One region of the Streptomyces sp. NPDC054770 genome, then DNA from elsewhere that is predicted to be linked to it. Evidence: riboswitches for the same ligand, from Rfam matches in the RefSeq annotation. Region 1 holds a riboswitch; each other region holds the start of a gene.
What was found. Region 1 has a riboswitch for cobalamin ahead of ACWGKQ_RS07910 (prenyltransferase/squalene oxidase repeat-containing protein). Riboswitches for the same ligand answer to the same signal wherever they lie in the genome.

Region 1 (5,041 bases):
AGCACCGTCGTCCCCAGGTCGTGCACCAGCCGCTGGAGCACGGCCAGCACCTCCTCGGCGGCGGCCGGGTCGAGCGCGGAGGTCGGCTCGTCCAGCACCAGGACCGCGGGATGCGGGGTGAGCACCGATCCGATCGCGACCCGCTGCCGCTGCCCGCCCGAGAGCGTGGCGATCGCCCGGTCCCGCAGCTCGGCGAGCCCCAGCAGATCGAGGGTCTCCTCCACCCGCCGTCGCATCACGGCCGGGGCGATCCCCAACGACTCCATCCCGTAGGCGAGTTCGTCCTCCACCGTGTCGGTCACGAAGTGGGCGAGCGGATCCTGGCCCACCGTGCCGACGACGTCGGCGAGTTCGCGCGGCCGGTGGGTGCGGGTGTCCCGGCCGGCGACCGTCACCCGGCCGCGCAGGGTGCCGCCGGTGAAGTGCGGCACGAGCCCGCTCACGGAGTTCAGGACCGTCGACTTCCCGGTGCCGGACGGGCCCACCAGCAGGACGAGTTCACCCTCCGGCACCTCGAAGTCGACGCCCTGGACGGCGGGTCGGGCCGCGCCCTCGTACGTCACGGAGACATCCTCGAACCGGATCACGACGGCTCCTTCGGCACGACGAGGGCGGGCAGCAGACCGAGCAGCACGGCGGCCGCGGGCCACAGCGGAAGCGTGGGGGCGACCAGCGGTACGACCCCGGGATGCAGGGCGTCCGGATCGCGCACGGACGCCAGGGTGAGCAGCGCGGCGACGGCGGCGCCCGCCCCGGACACCAGCCAGGCCCGCGCGTCCCACGGGTCCGGCCGGTACCGGGTGCGCGGCGAACGCCGGCCGCCGAGCCGCAGCCCCGCCAGCGCGGCGGCCACCCCGGCCGCCAGCACGGGCAGCCCGTAGCCGCCGCCCTCGGTGGTGAGCAGCCCGTACAGCCCCGCGCAGACGCCGAGCAGACCGCCGAGGGTGAGCGCGGCCGTCATACGGCGGACCCGGTCCGGGACGTCGGCGCCACGGCCGTACCCGCGCGCGTCCATGGCGGCGGCGAGGGCGACCGAACGCTCCAACGCGCCCTCCAGGACCGGGAGTCCGACCTGCAGCAGGCCGCGGATGCCGGAGTCGGGCCGGCCGCGCAGCCGGCGGGCGGCCCGCAGCCGCTGCACGTCGGCGACCAGGTGCGGCGCGAAGGTGAGGGCGACGACGACGGCCACGCCCAGCTCGTACAGGGCGCCGGGGAGGGACTTCAGCAGCCGGGCCGGACTGGCGAGCGCGTTCGCGGCGCCGACGCAGACGAGGAGAGTGGCGATCCTGAGGCCGTCGTAGAGGGAGAAGGCGAGCGCCTCGGCGGTGACCCGGCCGCCGAGGCGGATGCCCTGGGCCCAGTGCGGGAGCGGCACTTCGGGGAGGGTGACGAGGGTGTGCGCGCCGGGGACGGGGGAGCCGAGGACGACGGTGAAGACGAGCCGGACGAGGAGGACGGCGAGGGCGAGTCTGGCGAACGCGGCGTAGGAGCGGGACCAGGGCGCGGTGCGGGTGCGGCAGGCGGCCACGACGTAGGCGGTGACCGTGACGAGAAGGGCGAGGAGGAGGGGGTTGGTGGTACGCGACGCGGCGACCCCGAGGGCGAGGGACCAGAGCCACCAGGCGCCGGGGTGCACGGGGGAGCGGCGCTGCAGCCGGGGCACGGGGGGTTTCACTCGCCCGCGCTGGCGGGGTGCCGCCGCGCCCACCCGTGCCGCCCCAGCGGCACGACTGCCCGCAGCTGGGGGGTGTTCTGCGCGGGTGGCACGACTGTCTGTGGCTGGGGGGTGTTCTGTCCGGGTGGCACGACTGTCTGTGGCTGGGGGGTGTTCTGTCCGGGTGGCACGACTGTCTGTGGCTGGGGGGTGCTCTGCCTGGGTGGTGCGACTGTCTGTGGCTGGGAGGTGTTCTGCGCGGGTGGTGCGACTGCCCGCGGCTGGGAGGTGTTCTGCGCGGGTGGTGCGACTGTCTGTGGCTGGGACGTGTTCTGCCCCTGCGGCATGACTGCCCGCAGCCAGGTAGCCGGCGTGACTGCAGCGCCCCGTAAGGGGCGCGGGGAACTGCGCGATCAGCCCCCACCGGCCCGCGGTGAAGCGACTGCCGCGGTCACCCATTCCTGCGCCGCCGTGCCTGCCAGAAAGCCCCCGCGGCCAGGACCACGACAACTCCCACCCCGGCCACCAGCCCCAGCGACGGCCCGCTGTCCGGCGTACCCCCCGCCGCCACCTTCTCCCCGCAGCCCCGCTCCGGATACCCCCCGATCGCGCACAGCAGCGCGTTCGTGTCGTACCGCAGCGGCTTCGCCACCGTCGCCAGTGCCTCCGCCGTCGTCGCGTCCTCGGGCACCACCGCGCAGGCCGTCCGCCGCGCCGGCGGCTCCGCTCCCGACGGCGCGTCCGCCGTCGTACCGAAGTCGACGACCAGCCCCACCCGCTTCCTGCCACCGACGGCGGCCGTACCGGCACAGATCGTCCCGAAGTCCGCCGTGCCGCGCGGCTGCGACGCGTCCGCCGAGTCCTCGCTCACCGCGAAGCGGAACCCCTCCACCGAACCGTCGGCGGGCCGCGCGGTCGAGGGCCCCTGCGTGGCGTACGTCCAGCGTGCGCCGTCCCGCTCCCAGAAGGACCAGTAGCGGTACCCGGTGGCCGCCGCCGGCCCCGCACTCGTCGCGCACAGCGCCACCGCCGCCAGGAGCAGCAGCGCCGCACGGCGGACCGCGGTCACAGCTGCTGCTGCTTCCGGCGGCCGCTGAACAGGAAACCGATGCCGACACCGGCGACGAGACCGGTGCCGACGATCCACCACACGCTGCTGCCCGACTTCTTCTTCCCGGTGTGCCGCGCGGCAGCCGCCCGCGGGGCCGGGCCCGTCGCGTTCAGCGCCGTCACCAGGTCCGTACCGCCGAAGTCACGCGGATCCGCGCCCATCGCGTGCGCCGCGAGGATCAGTTCGGCGTACGCCGCCGGCCCGCTCTGCTTCGCCCACGGCGCGGCGTGCGCCTCCAGCCAGGCGTACGGCTTCTTCGCGGGCTTCGTCCAGCCCTGCGCGGCCATGGCGACCACCGCGTCGGCGGTGTTGCCGTAGTCCGGCTGGGGCTTGGCGCCGGGCAGCGTGGAGACGAGGTAGCCCTTGGCGGAGGTGGCGCCCGCCAGGTAGGCGGCGCCGTTGCGGGCCACCTCCACCCGGGTGAGGGCCTTGCCGGAGCCGGCGCAGACGTACCCCTCCGCCGGGGCCTTCCCCGCCGTCGCCGCGAAGCCCTTGCCGAGCGCGCCCAGCACCCCCGCCGCCGTGGCGTCCGCGTTGGCGGTCAGCTTCGCCGTCTTCTTGTCCGGCTGGTAAGCGAGGGCGCCGCCACCCTTCTCGGCGCAGGGGACGGACCACTTGGAGAGGAGGTCGTACGGCGACCTGTCCGCGTTCTCGCCGGCCGCCGCGAGCGCGCCGATGACCACGCCGGTGGAGTTGGTGTCGCTGGGCGAGCCCGGGGCGTAGCCCCAGCCGCCGTCCTTGTTCTGCTGCGACTTCAGCCAGCTCACGGCCTTCTCCACGGCGTCCTCATGGCCGCCGGCCGCCTCCAGTGCCTGTACGGCGGCCGCCGTGCTGTTCGTGTCGACCGACACCTTGGCGTCACAGGACGCCGTCGGTTCGGCGCGGAACATCGCGTACGAGCCGTTCGCGCACTGCTGCCCGGCCAGCCAGTCCACCGCCTGCACGGCCGGGGTCACGCCCACCGCGCGCTGGGCGAGCAGGGCGAGGGACTGGCGCCAGACGCCGTCGTACGTGGGGTCCGAGCTGCCGTACAGCCCTGCGGGGAGGGCCGCCGACGCGGACGGGGACGGGGCGTCGGACGCCAGCGCCGTCGTCACGGGCGCGGCGGTACCGATGACGGCGGTGGCGGCCAGCACCCCGGCGGTGCGGCGGAGGACGGTCATGGTCGGCGGGTGCCTCTCCCTGCGGGGAGCCGGGCAGCACGGGACACCCCGGCGGCTCGGCTCCGTAAACCTCGACGGTGCCGTGCGACGACGGGCGCCGACGCACATGAGCCGATCAACGTCCCGGGCGCGGCGGTCCGGCTTGCCACCTGTTGTGGCTCACGGTTGCGGGTCAGCGCCGGAATTGCACCGGCTTCCCCCCGTACGGGTGATGACGACCCGGCTACCTTACCGGCCGCCGCGGGGAAGCTGAGAGGGGGCTGTGCGGGGACCGTTTCGTTATGGTCGGGCCATGACGGGGAGACTGCTCGGCTCGGGGCGTTCGGCCGATGTGTACGAGATCGACGAGGCGTGGGTGCTGCGCCGGGACCGGGACGGCTGGGGGGACGCGGCCGCCGAGGGCGCGGTGATGGCGTACGTACGGGAGCACGGCTACCCGGCGCCCCGGGTGCGGCCGTCCGCGTCCCGTACCGAACTGGTCATGGAGCGGCTGTCCGGGCCGACCATGCTGGCGGCGCTGCTGGCGGGGGAGACGGACGCGGCGGAGGGCGGTGCGCTGCTCGCCTCGCTGCTGCGGCGGCTGCACGCGGTGCCCGGCCGGGACCCTGCCGACCCGGGCGCCCGGGTCCTCCACCTCGACCTGCATCCGGACAACGTGATGCTGACCCCGGACGGCCCCCGGGTCATCGACTGGACCAACGCCGAGGACGGGCCGCCCGGACTCGACTGGGGCATGTCCGCGGTGATCCTCGCCCAAGTGGCCCTGGGTGCCTACCCGTTGGCCCACGACCTGCTGACGGCCCTGCTCGCCGATCCGGCCGAACTGACCGCGGAGGGGCTGGCGGAGGCCCTGCGGCGGCGGGCGGCCAATCCGACGATGAGCCGGGCGGAAGTCGAAGTGCTGGGCGAGGCGGGCGAGTTGATACGGGCGATCGCGTTCTAGATCCCCAGCTGAGCGCCGGCGCTGCCCACGGCACGGCCATGAAGCGGCTTCCTTCTCGACTTCCTTTGCGGAAACGAGTTCCTTCGCCTTACTCGCCGTCGACTCCGACCGGGAGGCGCCCGCTCGGCGTCTCCCGGTCTTCGTGTGCACCGTCGGTCGGCGGCGCAGTT
Region 2 (5,838 bases), on a different contig from region 1:
CTTCCCCTCGCACAGCGCCTCGGCCCAGCTCTCCAGCAGCCACAGCCGCAGGGTGGCCCGGTCGCGGCTGCGGGCGTTCAGGTGGTGGGGATCGTGGTCCGCACGGTTGTGGTCCAGGGCTCCGCGCCGGTGGAGTTCGCGGGCGATCTGGAGGTAGATCGGCGACTCGGTCACCTCCGCCGTCTCCACGATCCAGTCCACCCGGCGCTCGTCGCTCTCCCGTACGCCCGCCTCGACGAAGCGAACTGCCGCGTCCTCACCGAGCGGTTCCAGTTCGACGATCGCGGCCGAGGTGTTCTCCAGTGGGCTGTGCGGCCGGGAGGCGATGACCAGGGGCAGCTTCTCCTCGTGGGCGCGTTCGATGGCCTGGCGGATGACGTTGTCCCGGTTCTGCTGATGGCCGTCGTCGAGGAGGGCCTCCTCCAGGCCGTCGGCGAGGACGACCGGCTTGTCGTCGGCGAGGAGTTGCTGCCAGACCCGGTCGGTCTTGGTGCGCGCCAGGATGCCCTTGGGCGCCTCCTCGGCGAAGCGCCGCCTGGCCAGACGCTCGAAGTTGAGGTCGCCTCCGTCCACCGCGTCCCTGAGCCGGATCGGCACCGGTACGGCGTTCTGCCGGGCCAGGAGTTCGGTGAGCCGTACGAGGACCGCGGTCTTGCCGGCGCCGACGCCGCCGACCAGCAGATAGGGCCGGCGCGTGTCGCGCTCCCGCAGCCGTTCGGCGATGACCTGTGCGACCTCGTCCCGGCCCACGATCTCGGCCGTGTCGGGACCCGCGGTGGGCACCAGCCCGCGGGGATCCCGCAGCGCCTTGGCGAGGTAGCGCCGTTTGGTCCACCGGTACCACCAGAACAGGAACAGTGCGGCGGCGACGGAGGCGGCGAGGATCGGGCCGACGAACCTGCTGACGGTGTCGAACCCCACGCTGTTGCGCTTCCGCCATGACTCGAATCCGGTCGTCTCGCCCGTGGCGAGGATGTACAGCCCCTCACCGGTCCAGGCGAGCATGGCCAGCGCGGCGACCAGCCAGACCGCCCTCGTGACGTTGGCGTAGGAGACCCAACGGTGCCACTTCCTGGGGCGGGTGGCGCCGTGACGGGCCTCCAGACGGATCGTCAGGGCGTGCCAGCGGCCCATGAGACCGGATCCGACCCGGTTGCCCGCGCGTCGCAGGTCCAGTGTCGCCATCGGCGCGTCGCGCGGAAGCTCCTTGCCGGGCGGGTGCCGGACGACCCTCGTCATGGTGCCTTCTCCTTACGCGTTCCCGGAGTGTTCTCGGAACGGCGGACCCGCGGGCACCGGCACCTCCTTCCATGGAATCACTCCCGGCACAGCCCCCAACCCGGGCGCCCCACCGGGGAAATCGAGAGGTTTCCGCAGGCGGGAGTCCGGCAGACTCGGGCCATGGACATCGTGATACGGCGGGCGGAACCCGGTGAGTACGAGCCCCTCGGCGAGATGACCGCCCAGGCCTACCTTCTGGACGGCCTCCTCGACTACGGCGAGGGCGACGAGTACCTGCCCGTGCTGAAGGACGTGGCGAGCCGGGCGGCCGCCGCCGACGTGCTCGTGGCCGTGTCCGGCGAAAAGCTCCTCGGCGGCGTCACCTTCGTCGCCGGCCCCGGCCCGGTCGCCGACATCGCCCGCCCCGGCGAGGCGGAGATCAGGGCGCTCGCGGTCGCACACGAGGCCCGCGGCAAAGGCGCCGGCGAGGCCCTCGTACGGGCCTGCATCGACCGCGCACGGGCCACCCGGGGCTGCACGGCCGTCGTCCTGTCGAGCCAGCGAGGCATGCACACCGCCCACCGTCTCTACGAACGTCTGGGTTTCGTCCGCACACCCGACCGGGACTGGAATCCCGTACCGCACCTGGACGACATCACTCTCCTCACCTATGAGTTGACGCTCCGACACCGCCACGACACAACATCTGGGGGTGACACGACAACCCGGCACTAGATGTATGCTCATGCTCGCTGTCGCCGCAGGGGAATCCGGTGCGAATCCGGAACTGTCCCGCAACGGTGTACTTGTGCATGTTCGTGCACAGGAATCAGTCCGAGGACCTGCCGACAGCACGCCCAGCCACCCGGCGCGGGCGTTCTGACGTCCGGGCCTCGCGGAGTGGGCCAGGGTCTCGACGTGTGCCCACGCGCGCTCGTGCTGCCCGCTGCCCTCCGCCAGGCCCCGAGCCCAGCGAGGGAGAGTCCCACGTGACCATCGCGCCAGCCGACCCGGCTTCAGCGGTCATCTCTGCCGAAGAGGACGGTCCCGGTACCGCGCTGCTGCGGACCCTGACCGAGCTGACCGCCGACCTCCCCGACGCCGACCCCGGCCGGGTCGCCGCCGCCGCGTTGCGCGGCCGGTCCGCGCGGGCCGACGAGGCGGAGTTGCGCGAGCTGGCCACCGAGGCCGCCGCCGGCCTCATCTCCGAGGACCCCGCCTACTCCAGGCTCGCCGCCCGGCTGCTGACGGTCTCCGTCCGTGCCGAGGCCGCCTCGCAGGGCGTGACCTCCTTCACCGAGTCCGTCGCCGTGGGGCACCGGGAGGGGCTGATCGCCGACCGGACCGCCGAGTTCGTACGGCTGCACGCCCGCCGCCTCGACACCCTCGTCGACCCGGCCGCCGACGACCGCTTCGGCTACTTCGGCCTGCGCACGCTGCACAGCCGCTACCTGCTCCGGCACCCGATCACCCGCAAGGTCATCGAGACCCCCCAGCACTTCATGCTCCGGGTCGCCGCCGGCCTCGCCGAGGACACTGCGTTCAATTCGAAGACGGGCGCGAGGTCGGTGGACGAAGTCGCCGCGCTCTACGGCCTGATGAGCCGCCTCGACTACCTCCCGTCCTCCCCCACCCTCTTCAACTCCGGCACCCGGCACCCCCAGATGTCGTCCTGCTACCTTCTGGACTCGCCGAAGGACGAGCTGGACTCGATCTACGACCGCTACCACCAGGTCGCCCGCCTCTCGAAGCACGCCGGCGGCATCGGCCTGTCGTACTCCCGGATCCGCAGCCGGGGTTCGCTGATCCGCGGCACCAACGGCCACTCCAACGGCATCGTGCCGTTCCTGAAGACCCTCGACGCCTCGGTCGCCGCCGTGAACCAGGGCGGCCGGCGCAAGGGCGCGGCCGCGGTCTACCTGGAGACCTGGCACTCCGACATCGAGGAGTTCCTGGAGCTGCGCGACAACACCGGCGAGGACGCCCGCCGTACCCACAACCTCAACCTCGCGCACTGGATCCCGGACGAGTTCATGCGCCGGGTGAACGCGGACGCGCAGTGGTCGCTGTTCTCCCCGGCCGACGTGCCCGAACTGGTCGACCTGTGGGGCGAGGAGTTCGACGCCGCCTACCGCAGGGCCGAGGCGGCCGGCCTCGCGCTCAGGACCATTCCGGCCCGTGACCTGTACGGCCGGATGATGCGCACCCTCGCGCAGACCGGCAACGGCTGGATGACCTTCAAGGACGCGGCCAACCGCACCGCGAACCAGACGGCCACCCCCGGCCATGTCGTCCACTCCTCCAACCTCTGCACGGAGATCCTGGAGGTCACGGACGACGGCGAGACGGCGGTCTGCAACCTCGGTTCGGTCAACCTCGGCGCGTTCGTCGACAAGGCGGCAGGTGACATCGACTGGGAGCGGCTGGACGAGACCGTCCGCACCGCCGTCACCTTCCTCGACCGGGTCGTGGACATCAACTTCTACCCGACCGAGCAGGCGGGCCGGTCGAACGCCAGGTGGCGGCCCGTCGGCCTGGGCGCCATGGGCCTCCAGGACGTCTTCTTCAAGCTGCGGCTGCCCTTCGACTCCCCCGAGGCCAGGGCCCTCTCCACCCGGATCGCCGAGCGGATCATGCTCGTCGCCTACGAGGCCTCCGCCGACCTCGCCGAGCGCAGCGGCCCGCTGCCGGCCTGGGAGAAGACCCGCACCGCGCAGGGCGTGCTGCACCCCGACCACTACGGCGTCGAGTTCACCTGGCCGGAGCGCTGGGCGGCGCTGCGCGCGCGGATCGCGACGACCGGTCTGCGCAACAGCCTCCTCCTCGCGATCGCGCCCACCGCCACCATCGCGTCCATCGCCGGTGTCTACGAGTGCATCGAGCCGCAGGTCTCGAACCTCTTCAAGCGCGAGACGCTGTCCGGCGAGTTCCTCCAGGTCAACTCCTACCTGGTGCAGGACCTCAAGGACCTCGGCGTCTGGGACGCCCGCACCCGCGAGGCGCTGCGCGACGCGAGCGGCTCGGTGCAGGACTTCGCGTGGATCCCGGAGGACGTACGGCGGCTCTACCGCACGGCGTGGGAGATCCCGCAGCGCGGCCTGATCGACATGGCCGCCGCCCGCACCCCGTACCTGGACCAGGCCCAGTCCCTGAACCTGTTCCTGGAGACGCCGACCATCGGCAAGCTCTCCTCGATGTACGCGTACGCCTGGAAGTCCGGGCTGAAGACGACGTACTACCTGCGCTCGCGCCCGGCGACCCGGATCGCCCGCGCCGCACAGGCCGCTGTCCCCGTGCAGGCCGCCCCGGACCCCGAGGCCGTCGCCTGCTCCCTTGAGAACCCCGAGTCCTGCGAGGCCTGCCAGTAATGACCAGCGACAACAAGAACCTTCTCGACCCGGGCTTCGAACTGACCCTGCGCCCGATGCGCTACCCGGACTTCTACGAGCGCTACCGGGACGCCATCAAGAACACCTGGACCGTGGAGGAGGTCGACCTCCACTCGGACGTGGCCGACCTCGCGAAGCTCACGCCCGCCGAGCAGCACATGATCGGCCGGCTGGTCGCCTTCTTCGCGACGGGCGACTCGATCGTGGCGAACAACCTGGTGCTGACGCTGTACAAGCACATCAACTCCCCGGAGGCGCGCCTGTACTTGTCGCGCCAGCTCTTCGAGGAGGCCGTGCACGTCCAGTTCTACCTGACCCTGCTGGACACCTACCTCCCCGACCCGGCGGACCGCGCCGCCGCGTTCGCCGCGGTGGAGAACATCCCCTCCATCCGCGAGAAGGCCGAGTTCTGCTTCAAGTGGATGGACTCGGTGGACAACCTGGACCGCCTGGAGTCCAAGGCCGACCGCCGCCGCTTCCTGCTCAACCTCATCTGCTTCGCCGCGTGCATCGAGGGCCTGTTCTTCTACGGCGCCTTCGCGTACGTCTACTGGTTCCGCAGCCGGGGTCTGCTGCACGGTCTCGCCACCGGCACCAACTGGGTGTTCCGTGACGAGACGATGCACATGAGCTTCGCGTTCGACGTCGTGGACACCGTGCGCAAGGAGGAGCCGGAGCTCTTCGACGACGAACTCCGGCAGCAGGTCACCGACATGCTGCGGGAGGCCGTCGAGGCGGAGCTGCAGTTCGGCCGGGACCTGTGCGGTGACGGTCTGCCGGGCATGAACACGGACTCGATGCGCCAGTACCTGGAGTGCGTCGCCGACCAGCGGCTCGGCCGCCTGGGCTTCGCCCCGGTGTACGGCTCGGAGAACCCGTTCTCCTTCATGGAGCTGCAGGGCGTGCAGGAGCTGACGAACTTCTTCGAGCGCCGTCCGTCCGCGTACCAGGTGGCGGTGGAGGGCACCGTCGACCTCGACGAGGACTTCTGAGCCGCCTGCCGGCTGCTTGAGGTCGAGTGCGTCCCCGGCCGACACCGTCCGCGAGGTGGTCGTCGTGCCGGGGAAGCTAGGCGGTCAGGGACCTTCCGCGGTGCTGGGTTTCCCGGCGGTGGCCGGCCCCCTCGGTCCGCCGCGCCTCCCTGATCTGCCGGTCGATGCGCCGGTCGCGCAGGATGCCGAGCACGGAGGGGAGGGCCATGAGGACCAGGATGCCGAGGACCAGGACC
Region 3 (5,838 bases), on a different contig from region 1:
GTACACCGGGACGTCGTCCGGTCCCTGCTCCTTGAAGGAGAACGGGACCGTGATCAGCCGTCCGTCGAACTCCGGGATCGCGACCTGCATCGCCGCGTCCATGGGGGAGAGGGCGGCGTCGGACTCGGCCCAGGCCTGCCGGGAGGAGGTCAGGCAGAGGCCCTGCAGCACCGGCACGTCGAGGTCGGCGAGCGCCCCGATGTCCCAGGCCTCCTCGTCGCCGCCGGCCGAGGCCTGCGAGGCGTGCGTGCCGCCGGCCGCCAGGACGGTCGCCACCAGCGCGTCGGCCCCGGCGAGGATCTCGTACAGCCCGGCGTCCGCCCCGCGCAGCGAACCGCAGTACACCGGAAGGGCGTTGGCGCCGTGTGCCTCGATCGCGTCGCACAGGGTGTCCACGAAGCCGGTGTTGCCGCTCAGTTCATGGGCCCGGTAGAAGAGCACCCCGACGGTCGGCCGGCCGCTCTCCCGGGTCCGGGTGCCGTGCACGCCGTACTCGGGCATCTTCTGCGGTTCGACGAACCCCTCGCCGGTCAGCAGGACCGTGTCGGACAGGAACCGGGCCAGCTCGGTGAGGTTGGCCGGGCCGCCCTCGACGAGGTACCTGAGCGCCTCGGCGACCACACCCGCGGGCACCGACGACTCGGCCATCAGCTCGGCGTCCGGCACCGTCTCGCCGCCGAGCAGCACGGTCGGGATCCCGGCGGCCTTCAGCGCGGCGAGCCCGTCCTCCCAGGCCCGCTTGCCGCCGAGCAGCCGTACGACGGCGATGTCCGCGCCCGCGACGAGCGCGGGCAGCTCCGTCGTGACGTCGACGCGCGTCGGATTGCCGATCCGGTAGTCGGCACCGGAGGCGGCCCGGGCCGCCAGCAGATCGGTGTCTGCGGTCGACAACAACAACACAGTGCTCATGCGGGCGCTCCCGGTGGAATGAAAGGCAGTCCTTGCGGCGCGCCCGACTCGATGAGCCGCCAGAGCGCGTCCGTGTCCGCGTGCTGTTCGATCAGGTCGCCGAGCCGGTCGAGCTGCTCCTCGCGCAGCGCGGCGAACGAGGTGTCGGGGGCCGGCACGAACCGGCGGCCCGCGGCGGCCGCCACCTCGCGCAGGAAGGCCCGGCGGAAACCGTCCGACTCCAGGGAGCCGTGCCAGTGCGTGCCCCAGGTCTGCCCGACCCGGCAGCCGTCCAGGAAGGGCTCCCCGCCGGTCACCTCACCGACCCCGTGATGGATCTCGTACCCCTCGACGTGCTCGCCGAGGGCTTCGCCCACCGGCCGGGTGAGGGTCTTCTCCCGGGCGAACCGGACGCGCACGGGCAGCACCCCGAGCCCGTCGACGGCCCCCTTGCGGCTCTCGACCTCGTCCTCGATGTGCTCGCCGAGGATCTGGAAGCCACCGCAGATGCCGAGCACCGGCCGTCCCTCGGCGGCCCGGCGCCGCAGCGCCTCGGCCAGCCCCCGCTCCCGCAGCCACTCCAGGGCCCGGACCGTCCCCCGGGTCCCCGGGATCACCACGAGATCGGCGTCGGCGAGTTCCTCCGGCCGGTCCACGAACCGCACCACGACGCCCGGTTCGGCGGCCAGCGCGTCCACGTCCGTGAAGTTGGACATCAGCGGGATCGCGCAGACGGCGACCCGCAGCACGTCCTCCCCGACGGGCGGGGCCGTGTTCGACTCGCGGACGGTTCCCCGCAGGGAGACCCGCAGCCCGTCCTCCTCGTCGATCCCGAGCCCGTGCCGGAAGGGGAGGACGCCGTAGGTGTGCCGCCCGGTGAGCCCGTGCAGCATGTCCAGCCCGGGTTCGAGCAGCGAGACGTCCCCCCGGAACTTGTTGACGAGGAACCCGGCGACATGCGCCTGGTCCTCCGGCGACAGCAGCGCCACCGTCCCGAAGAAGGAGGCGAAGACACCTCCGCGGTCGATGTCCCCGACGACGAGCACGGGCAGCCCGGCGTTCCGGGCGATCCCCATGTTCACGATGTCGGTCCGCCGCAGGTTGATCTCCGCCGGACTGCCGGCCCCCTCACAGATCACCGCGTCATACGTGCCCCGCAACTCGGCGAGACAGTCGAGCACGGTCCCGAGCAGCCGCTGCTGCCGCCCGCCGTGATAGCCACGCGCGCTCAGCTCACCGACCGGCCTGCCGAGCAGCACGACCTGACTGCTCTGCTCCCCGCCGGGCTTGAGCAGCACCGGGTTCATGAGCGCGGTCGGCTCCACCCGGCAGGCCTGCGCCTGCATGGCCTGCGCCCGCCCGATCTCGGCACCTTCGCGCGTGACGAAGGAGTTGAGCGACATGTTCTGCGCCTTGAACGGCGCGACTTTCACACCCTGCCGCACCAGCCACCGACAGATACCGGCGGTCACGACACTCTTCCCGGCATCGGAGGTGGTACCGGCCACGAGGAGGCCGCCGTTGTTCATGAGGAACCCCCCTGACGTCGTGAAAGCGCCCCCCGCAGCAGCGCCCCCGCCGCACTCACGCCCAACGCCAGCCACCCCACCCGCCGCGACAACCGCACCGCCCGCTCGATGTCCCCGACTTCCACAGCCCGCCCCTCCCCGTTCAGCACCGGCCGATGCTCGACCCGCCCGCCGTACGACAGCGTCCCCCCGAGCCGTACCCCCAACGCCCCCGCGAACGACGCCTCCACGGGCCCGGCGTTGGGACTCGGGTGCTTCGCGGCGTCGGCCCGCCAGGCCCGTACCGCTCCCTCGGTGCCGCCTCCGGCCACGGCGGCCAGCACGGCGGTGAGCCGCGCCCCCGGCCACCCGGCCACGTCGTCCAGCCGCGCGGAGGCCCACCCGAACCGCCGGTACCGGGCCGACCTGTGCCCCACCATCGCGTCCAGGGTGTTGACGGCCCGGAACCCCACCAGCCCCGGCACGCCACCCACGGCCCCCCACACCAGAGCGCCCACGACCGCGTCGCTCGTGTTCTCGGCGACGGACTCCACGACCGCCCGGGCGATCCCGTCGGCGTCCAGGGCCTGCGGATCCCGTCCGCACAGGTGCGGCAGCCGGGCACGGGCCGCCTCGATATCGCCCGCCTCCAGGGCCCGCCCGATGACGCGGGCCTCGCGGGCGAGCGAAGTGCCCCCGACGACGGCCCAGGTGGCAGCGGTGGTGAGCGCGACGGACGCGGCGGCGGACGGTCGTACGGCCCGCTGGGCCACGGCACCCAGCGCCACGGCGCCACCGGCACACACGGCGGTGTGCAGCGCGCCCCACCCGCGGTGGTCCCGCCACAGCACCCGTTCCACGGCCCCGGCCGCCCGCCCGAACACGGCGACCGGATGCCCCCGGCGCGGATCGCCGAGCAGCAGATCACCGAGAAGGCCGGCGGCGGCACCGTACGCGAAGACGCGATCGGCACCCATCGGCTCAGCCGGCCGCGGGGTCGGGGACGGTCCGGTTACTGCACCTCGGTCGGCAGCCGCGCATGGCGATATGTCCTCACTCAGGGTGTCCGCGCCCTGGTTCGACGAGACCGGCGGTGAGAGTTCCTGGCTCCCGGGGACTTGCTACCCCGGTGACAGTGGCGGGACCGCGCCGGATTCACACCGGCTTCCTCCCTTGCCGCCGTACATGGCTCCGGAAGTCCACCACGGCCTTGGAAGACCCGTCAACTTGCCGTTGACCTGCGGAGCTGTGGTGTGCTGAGGTCCACATCACTGATGCGCCGTCAGGCGGCCGAATAGGCGGTTTCTGGGCTCTTTCCCGGCCAGGAACCTGGGAACACTTGAGGGGAACAGGCGTGCGTGTACGCGTCGACCGGCGGTCTCGGACCGTCGGCTGGATGACGGTGTCCATGACCGTGTGGTTGCCAGCGGAGCTGGAGGAGGTGGGCGTGGTCGGCAGGGAGCTGTCGGGGCGGGCGTGGCGCAGGAGCAGCCATTCGAGCGGCGGAGGCGAGTGCGTGGAAGTAGCCCCGGGAAGTGACCGCGTGCGGGTCCGCGACTCGAAGTGGCGTCAAGACGCTGTGCTCGTCTTTCGTCACGCGGCGTGGTGTGGTTTTCTGACGGAGCTTGTGGACCCGGAGACGCGCGGCGGCTGAGTCACCGCGCGGGGGGACGGGAGGTACACGCATGGGAGACCGAGCCAAGGAATCCGCCGCTGCGCGGCTGGGTGATCGCGGTGTCCGCGGGGCGTGGCCGACGGCGGCCCTTCCGCTGGCGATCTACTGCTCGGTGGTGGGATTCCTCGCCGTCGGAGTGGGTGCGTTGGCGGCACTGCTGGTGCCGGATGGCGCGGCCCGCGGCCTGGTGTGGCTGGTGGTGACGGTCCTGGTGGCCGTGGGCGCCGGCCTGTGGTGGGGGCTGACCCCCGTCACTGAGCGGCTCCAGGTTCTGAACCGCCTTCTGGTGGCCGGTCAGATACGGCAGCGGCACCGCTGACGGGAGCGGCCGGGGCATCGGCGGAACGCCTGCTCAGCGTCCTGCCGAGCCCCGCACCCAGCGCCGTGAGGATCGCCGCGCTGACGGCGCCGACGACCGCCGTACTCAGGGGCGTCATGGAGCCGAGCGGGATGCTGGGTGCGACCCGCGCGGCGACAGTGATGCTGAGCAGCAGGACACTGCCGCACGCCGTGCCCAGCAGGAGCCGAGCCGACAGAAGCCGGATCTCTCCGGCCACTCTGGCGTTCTCCACCTGGATGAGCGCCTCCGCCCACTCCGGCCGTTGCATGGCGTAGGCCTTCAGGGCGGTGTCGTCGAGAGGGCGCGCACCGTTGTCCGAGGCGTTGGAGGCGGTGGTCGGCGGATCGCCGGACGCACCCGCCTCGGCCGACCCACGCAACCGACCCCACCAGGCCCGTATTCCGAAGACGGCCATCGGCCCTCCCCCGTCTCACGCCGGGCCGTAGCAGCCCGGATTCAGCCGTTGTCCAGACTCTCCCTGACCGTGTCGAGCAGCTCGATCATCCGGTCGCCTTCGTACGCGATGGCGCTGATCTCTTCGAAGCACTCCTGGTAACGGGCCGAGAGGCTCAGGTCGTCACGGCTGGACAGACCGCCCGCAGGACCCTCCAGGTAGAGCAGATCGTCGTCGTCCTTGAATCCCAACAGGATGAAAGGTGTGCTGACACTGAAATGCGCGCCGGCGGAGAACGGCAGCACCCGGACCGTCGTCCGGGGGTGGTCCACCAGCGTTTTGATGTGGTCCAGCTGCCGTCGCATCACCGCGGGACCGCCGACCTCCCGTCGCAGTGCCGCTTCGTCCAGTACGACGTCCACCTCGGGGCCGTGGTCGCCGTCGAAGAACCGCTCCTGACGGGTGATGCGCAGATCCACCTGCGGACGCACATTTGCTTCCTGCGCCGTGGCGGACTGCAGTGCTGTGGCGTAGTCCGCCGTCTGGAACAGACCGGGGAGGATGACGGGGTTGTACATGCGGATCGTGTCCGCCGCCCCCTCGTAGCCCAGGTACAGCGCGTATGCGGGGGACACCACCTCGCTGTACTGAGCCCACCACGACAGCCCTTTTGAGCCACGGGCGGCCTCCTCCAGCTCCGCCACCAGCTCCGGCTCCGTGACCTCGTACAACTGGAGCAGCGCCCGGAGGTCGGTGACGCCGAGGCTGACCGTTCCCGCCTCGATCCGGATGAGTTTGGACAGTGACCATTCCAGACGTTTCACGGCGTCCCGCTGCGTCAGCCCGGCCTGTTCCCGGGCTTTGCGCAGCTCGATTCGCAGCCTGCGGCGATTCAGGCTCGGATCGATGTCTCTGGCCATGGTGCTCCCTGCCACATGTCGTCGCTGACTTGTCAGGCCGCCACCGTCGAACTGTAACTACCCATTAGAGTAGGTTAGTTAGACCGCAGCGGCCAGCGCTGGTCAGTATGACA
Region 4 (5,838 bases), on a different contig from region 1:
GGTGAACTCGTCGATGTTGGCGCGGGTGCCGGGACCGGCCGAGCGGGAGGAGATCGAGGCGACGATCTCGCCGTAGTGGACGGGTGTCACGGCGTTGACCGCGGCGACGACCGGGATGGTGGCCTGGCCGCCGCAGGTGACCATGTTGACGTTCGGGGCGTCCAGGTGGGCGTCGCCGTTGACGGGCGGGACGACGTACGGACCGAGCGCGGCCGGGGTGAGGTCGACGACCGTACGGCCGAGGGCGCGCAGCACCTCGTCGTGCCGGCGGTGGGCGCCCGCGGAGGTGGCGTCGAAGACGAGCGAGACGTCCTCGAACTCGTCCAGGCCGACCAGGCCGTCGACGCCCTCGTGGGTGGTGGCCACCTTCAGGCGCCGGGCGCGGGCCAGGCCGTCCGACTCCGGGTCGATACCGGCCATGGCGGCGATCTCCAGCGACTCGGAGAGCCGCAGGATCTTGATCATCAGATCGGTGCCGATGTTCCCGGACCCGATGACGGCGACCTTCGTGGTCATGCTGCTCCCTCGGTTCCCTCGGTGGCGAAGGCGACCCCGACCGTGCCGAGGCCTTCGATGCGTGCGGTGAACTCGTCGCCCTCGGCGGCTACCGCCATCGGGCCGAGCGCGCCGGTGAGCACGATGTCGCCGGCCCGCAGCGGGTCGCCGAGCCCGGCGAGGGTGGCGGCGAGCCAGCGGGCGGCGGTGAGCGGGCTGCCCAGGCAGTCGGCGCCGGTGCCCTGCGAGACGGTCTCGCCGTTCTTGCCCAGGGTCATCCGGACGCCCCGCAGGTCGACCCGGTCCAGCGGGACCGGGGTGCCGCCGAGGACGAACAGGCCGCTGGAGGCGTTGTCGGCGACGGTGTCGACGATCGTGATGTCCCAGCCCGCGATCCGGCTGTCCACGATCTCCAGCGCGGGCAGCGCGAAGGCGGTGGCCCGCAGCAGGTCGGCGACGGTCGGGTCGCGGTGCGGCAGGTCGGCGCCCAGGACCAGGGCGACCTCGGCCTCGACCTTGGGCTGGAGCAGCCGGCCGGCCGCGACCGGCTCGCCCTCGCTCACCGCCATGTCCGCGAAGAGGGCCCCGAAGTCGGGCTGTCCGACCCCGAGCTGCCGCTGCACGGCGGGCGAGGTCAGCCCGATCTTGCGGCCCACCAGCCGGCGGCCGGCGGCCACGCCCCGCTCCACGTGCAGCCGCTGCACGGCGTACGCGGTCTCGATGTCGCCCTCGGGGAGAAGGGCACGGACGGGGGCGCAGGGGGTGCCGGTGCGGGTGGCTTCGTCGAGGACGTCGGCCACCTTGGTGACGAGGTCAGAGCTCATGCCGACAGGTATAGGCGGACGCCGGGAGACGAGGCAAAATATGTTCCGTGACACGGAACAGCACTCAGGGAAACATGCTCGACAAGGCGGTCGCGGTCCTGGACTGCTTCCGCCCGGACGGCGGCGCGTTCCGCCTCACGGAACTGGCCGAGCGGTCGAAGCTGCCCAAGACCACCGTGTTCCGGCTCTGCGCCGAGCTGGTCCGGCTCGGCCTGCTGGAACGGGACGCGGAGACCTACCGGCTCGGCGGGGCGCTCTTCGAGCTGGGGTCGCTGGTGCCGCGCCGGCACGATCTGCGGGAGGCCGCGCTGCCGTTCCTCCAGGACCTCTTCGAGGCCACCCACGAGACCGTGCACCTCGGGGTGCGGGAGGGCCACGAGGTGGTCTACGTCGAGCGCATCCACGGCCACGACGCGCTGCGGCTGCCGTCCCGGATCGGCGGCCGGCTCCCGCTGACCTGCACCGGGGTGGGCAAGGCCCTGCTGGCGTTCTCGGGCGCCGAGCTGGTCGAGGAGGTGCTGGCGGGGCCGCTGCCGCGGCTGACGGCCCGTTCGGTGACGGAGCCTGCGCGGCTGCGTACGGCCGTGGAGCAGGCGCAGGTGGCGGGGCTGGCGTACGAGGAGGAAGAGGCCGCGGAGGGGGTCAGCTGTATCGCGGCGCCGGTTTTCGACGGGCCGACGGCGGTGGCGGCGCTGTCGGTGGCCGTGCCGTGCGGGCGGTTTCGGCCGGCTCAGCTGGCGCCTGCGGTGCGGACCGCTGCGTTGGGGTTGTCGCGGGCGTTGCGCTCGGGTCGGTGACCTGTTGGGGGACGTGGACGTTCGCCTACGGGGACGGGGGGCTCTGAGGACGGCGGGTGCGGGTTGTCTGTGGTTGATCGCGCCCACGCGGCGGAGCCGCATATCGACAACGCCCCGCGCCCCTTTCGGGGCGCTTCCCTCACGTGGGTCGTAAGGTGGACCCCGCAGCTGGTTCGTCCTGTTCGCCAGATGGGATGTCGTAAGAGGGAACCCGGTGGGAATCCGGGACTGCCCCGCAGCGGTGAGTGGGAACGACCGCCGTCATACGCACTGGGTCCACCGGATCCGGGAAGCGACGGCCAGTAGGAGTCTCGTCGGCTTTGTACGACGGGACGTGCCCGCGAGTCCGAAGACCTGCCAACTGCCCGTGTGCGAACCACTCGTGCGCGGACATCCCGGTGACCTCGTGGGCGGGTCGGCGTGCACATCGGAGGAGCGGTCGGGTACGACCGTCGCCGTCCGGTCCGTCATCCCTTCGCGCTCTCGTCCCGTCACCGGGATCTCAGGGAATCGTCTCGCGAAGGAGATCTCCGTGACAGCCAAGTCCGCAGCCGCGGCAGCCCGGGCCACCGTGTACGGCTACCCCCGCCAGGGGCCGGCCCGGGAACTGAAGAAGGCGATCGAGAGCTACTGGAAGGGCCGGTCCACCGCCGACGCCCTGCGGGCCACCGCCGCCGAACTGCGCCGGTCCACCTGGCGGCAGCTCGCCGGGGCCGGCGTCCACGAGGTGCCGACCGGCGACTTCTCGTACTACGACCATGTCCTCGACACCACCGTGATGGTCGGCGCCGTCCCCGCGCGGCACCGCGCCGCCGTCGACGCCGACGCCCTGGACGGCTACTTCGCCATGGCCCGCGGCACCCAGGACAGCGCGCCGCTGGAGATGACGAAGTGGTTCGACACCAACTACCACTACCTGGTGCCGGAGTTGGGCCCGGACACCGTCTTCGCCGCGAACTCCGCCAAGCAGGTGGGCGAGTTGCGGGAGGCGCTGGCCCTCGGGCTCGCCTCCCGGCCGGTGCTGGTCGGCCCGGTCTCCTACCTGCTGCTCGCCAAGCCGGCGCCCGGGGTGCCCGCCGGCTTCGACCCGCTCACCCTCCTCGACCGGCTGCTCCCGGTCTACGCCGAGGTGCTCGCCGACCTGCGGGCGGCCGGCGCCGAGTGGGTGCAGCTCGACGAACCCGCCCTGGTCCAGGACCGCACCCCGGCCGAGCTGAACGCCGTCGCCCGTGCCTATCGGGATCCGGGTGCCCGGCCCGACCGGCCGAAGCTGCTCGTCGCCTCCTACTTCGACCGGCTCGGCGAGGCCCTGCCCGTGCTGGCCAAGGCCCCGGTCGAGGGGCTCGCCCTGGACTTCACCGGGGCGGCGGCCGCCAACCTGGACGCCCTGGCCGCCGTCGGCGGGCTGCCCGGCAAGCGGCTGGTCGCCGGTGTCGTCGACGGCCGCAACATCTGGGTCAACGACCTGTCGGCATCCCTCAGCACCCTCGGCACCCTGCTCGGCCTCGCCGACCGGGTCGACGTGGCCGCCTCCTGCTCCCTCCTGCACGTGCCGCTGGACACGGCGGCCGAGCGGGACATCGAACCGCAGATCCTGCGCTGGCTGGCCTTCGCCAGGCAGAAGACGGCCGAGATCGTCACCCTCGCCAAGGGCCTCGCCCAGGGCCCCCACACCATCGCCGCCGAACTCGCCGCCAACCGCGCCGACCTGGCCTCCCGGGCGGCTTCACCGATCACCCACGCCCCCGGCGTCCGGGCCCGTGCGGCCGCCGTGACCGCTTTCGACGCCCGCCGCTCCTCTCCGTACCGGCAGCGTGCCGCCGCCCAACGCGCCCATCTCCGGTTGCCGTTGCTGCCGACGACGACCATCGGCTCGTTCCCGCAGACCGACGAACTGCGCACCGCGCGGGCGGACCTGCGGGCGGGCCGGATCGACACGGCCGGTTACGAGGAGCGGGTGCGGGCCGAGATCCAGGAGGTGGTCGCCTTCCAGGAGAAGACCGGCCTGGACGTCCTGGTGCACGGCGAACCCGAACGCAACGACATGGTCCAGTACTTCGCCGAACAGCTGACGGGATACCTGGCCACCCGGCACGGCTGGGTCCAGTCGTACGGCACCCGGTACGTGCGCCCGCCGGTCCTGGCCGGTGACGTCTCCCGTCCCGAGCCGATGACGGTCCGCTGGACGTCGTACGCCCAGTCCCTCACCGACCGCCCGGTCAAGGGCATGCTCACCGGGCCGGTGACCATGCTGGCCTGGTCGTTCGTCCGTGACGACCAGCCGCTCGGCGACACCGCCCGCCAGGTCGCCCTCGCCCTGCGCGACGAGGTGAACGACCTGGAGGCGGAAGGCACTTCGGTCATCCAGGTCGACGAACCCGCACTACGCGAGACCCTCCCGCTGCGGGCCGCCGACCGGGCCGGCTACCTGGCCTGGGCGACCGAGGCGTTCCGGCTCACCACCGCCGGAGTCCGTCCGGACACCCAGATCCACACGCACATGTGCTACGCCGAGTTCGGCGACATCGTCCGGGCCATCGACGACCTCGACGCGGACGTCATCAGCCTGGAGGCGGCCCGCTCGCACATGCAGGTCGCCCGCGAACTCGCCGCGCACGGCTATCCGCGCGAGGCCGGCCCCGGGGTCTACGACATCCACTCGCCCCGGGTGCCGAGCGCCGAGGAGGCCGCCGACCTGGTGCGGACCGGTCTGCGGGCCATCCCGGCCGAGCGGCTCTGGGTCAACCCCGACTGCGGACTGAAGACCCGCGGCTGGCCGGAGGTCCGGGCCGCCCTGGAGAACCTGGTCGCGGCGGCCCAGGCGGTGCGCGCGGAGCTGTAACCGGGTCCTGGTGCGGGTGCCGGACGGCGTACTGTCGTGCGCGGCCGGCATCCGCCCCCACCGCTGCCGCCGGCATGCGACGGACGACCATGGAGGAACCGCCCCGTGACCTGCCGAGTCATCCTCATAGCCCCGGCCATGACCCCCTCGTTGCGGCGGGCCCGCTTCGACGACGGTGACTCGATCGAGAAGCCCGGGGCGGTGACGCTGTCCCTGCCGGCCGCGGGCGCGGAGGTCCACTCCCCCAGCGTGCGCTGCCGGGAGACGGCGGCCGCGCTGGGCCTGGACGCCTCGGCGGAGCCCGAGCTGTCGGGCCTGGACGCGGGACGTTGGCGGGGCCGGACGCTGGAGGAGGTCGGCACCGCCGAACCCGACGCGCTGCTCCAGTGGCTGACCGACGCGGGCGCCGCACCGCACGGCGGCGAGTCGGTACGGGAGTTGTGCGCGCGGGTCACCGGGTGGCTGGACCGGACGGGCCTGACCATCGGCAGGACGGTCGCCGTGGTGGAGCCGGAGGTGGTGCGGGCCATGGTGCTGCATGTGCTCGGGGCGCCCGAGGCCGCGTTCTGGCGGGTGGACGTGCCGTCGCTGTCGGCGACGGAGATCACGGGCGGACCCGGGCGCTGGAACCTGCGGCTCGGCCAGGTCGGCGGCTAGCGGGTGTCCGGTGGAGCGCCGGAAATGCGGTGGAGCGGTGCGCCCCGTCCTGCCTAGGGTCGCGCCATGACCACCCGCACCTTCCGCGTCACCGTCCGCGGCGTCTTCGACGGCCTCAGCGCCGGACAACGCGCCGAACTGCTCTCCCGGGCCGCCGAGCACGACGTGCTGCGCGCGGCCTTCACGCCCGAGGGCCACCTCAGCTACGACATCGCCGCCCGCC

Region 2: another riboswitch for cobalamin. It lies ahead of ACWGKQ_RS34280 (ribonucleoside-diphosphate reductase subunit alpha); the one in region 1 lies ahead of ACWGKQ_RS07910 (prenyltransferase/squalene oxidase repeat-containing protein).
Region 3: another riboswitch for cobalamin. It lies ahead of ACWGKQ_RS19385 (cobalamin biosynthesis protein); the one in region 1 lies ahead of ACWGKQ_RS07910 (prenyltransferase/squalene oxidase repeat-containing protein).
Region 4: another riboswitch for cobalamin. It lies ahead of metE (5-methyltetrahydropteroyltriglutamate--homocysteine S-methyltransferase); the one in region 1 lies ahead of ACWGKQ_RS07910 (prenyltransferase/squalene oxidase repeat-containing protein).

Annotation. Positions count from the first base shown of each region.
Region 1 is NZ_JBSHBL010000006.1:408-5,448, forward strand. Features, by position in the region: partial or broken gene ACWGKQ_RS07895 (ABC transporter ATP-binding protein) at 1-587, opposite strand, end outside; gene ACWGKQ_RS07900 (CbiQ family ECF transporter T component) at 584-1,663, opposite strand; gene ACWGKQ_RS07905 (SCO2322 family protein) at 2,106-2,723, opposite strand; gene ACWGKQ_RS07910 (prenyltransferase/squalene oxidase repeat-containing protein) at 2,720-3,928, opposite strand; cobalamin riboswitch at 4,043-4,183, opposite strand; gene ACWGKQ_RS07915 (phosphotransferase) at 4,221-4,871, shown strand.
Region 2 is NZ_JBSHBL010000050.1:20,576-26,413, reverse strand. Features, by position in the region: gene ACWGKQ_RS34290 (ATP-binding protein) at 1-1,239, opposite strand, end outside; gene ACWGKQ_RS34285 (GNAT family N-acetyltransferase) at 1,402-1,956, shown strand; cobalamin riboswitch at 1,961-2,085, shown strand; gene ACWGKQ_RS34280 (ribonucleoside-diphosphate reductase subunit alpha) at 2,211-4,589, shown strand; gene ACWGKQ_RS34275 (ribonucleotide-diphosphate reductase subunit beta) at 4,589-5,602, shown strand; gene ACWGKQ_RS34270 (hypothetical protein) at 5,679-5,838, opposite strand, start outside.
Region 3 is NZ_JBSHBL010000020.1:296-6,133, reverse strand. Features, by position in the region: gene cobN (cobaltochelatase subunit CobN) at 1-909, opposite strand, end outside; gene ACWGKQ_RS19390 (cobyric acid synthase) at 906-2,417, opposite strand; gene ACWGKQ_RS19385 (cobalamin biosynthesis protein) at 2,414-3,373, opposite strand; cobalamin riboswitch at 3,475-3,615, opposite strand; gene ACWGKQ_RS19380 (DUF397 domain-containing protein) at 3,793-4,050, shown strand; gene ACWGKQ_RS19375 (hypothetical protein) at 4,082-4,390, shown strand; gene ACWGKQ_RS19370 (hypothetical protein) at 4,323-4,826, opposite strand; gene ACWGKQ_RS19365 (helix-turn-helix domain-containing protein) at 4,868-5,725, opposite strand.
Region 4 is NZ_JBSHBL010000027.1:66,039-71,876, forward strand. Features, by position in the region: gene ACWGKQ_RS23585 (acetaldehyde dehydrogenase (acetylating)) at 1-516, opposite strand, end outside; gene ACWGKQ_RS23590 (2-keto-4-pentenoate hydratase) at 513-1,319, opposite strand; gene ACWGKQ_RS23595 (IclR family transcriptional regulator) at 1,394-2,116, shown strand; cobalamin riboswitch at 2,269-2,492, shown strand; gene metE (5-methyltetrahydropteroyltriglutamate--homocysteine S-methyltransferase) at 2,649-4,958, shown strand; gene ACWGKQ_RS23605 (histidine phosphatase family protein) at 5,064-5,615, shown strand; gene ACWGKQ_RS23610 (DUF6204 family protein) at 5,682-5,838, shown strand, end outside.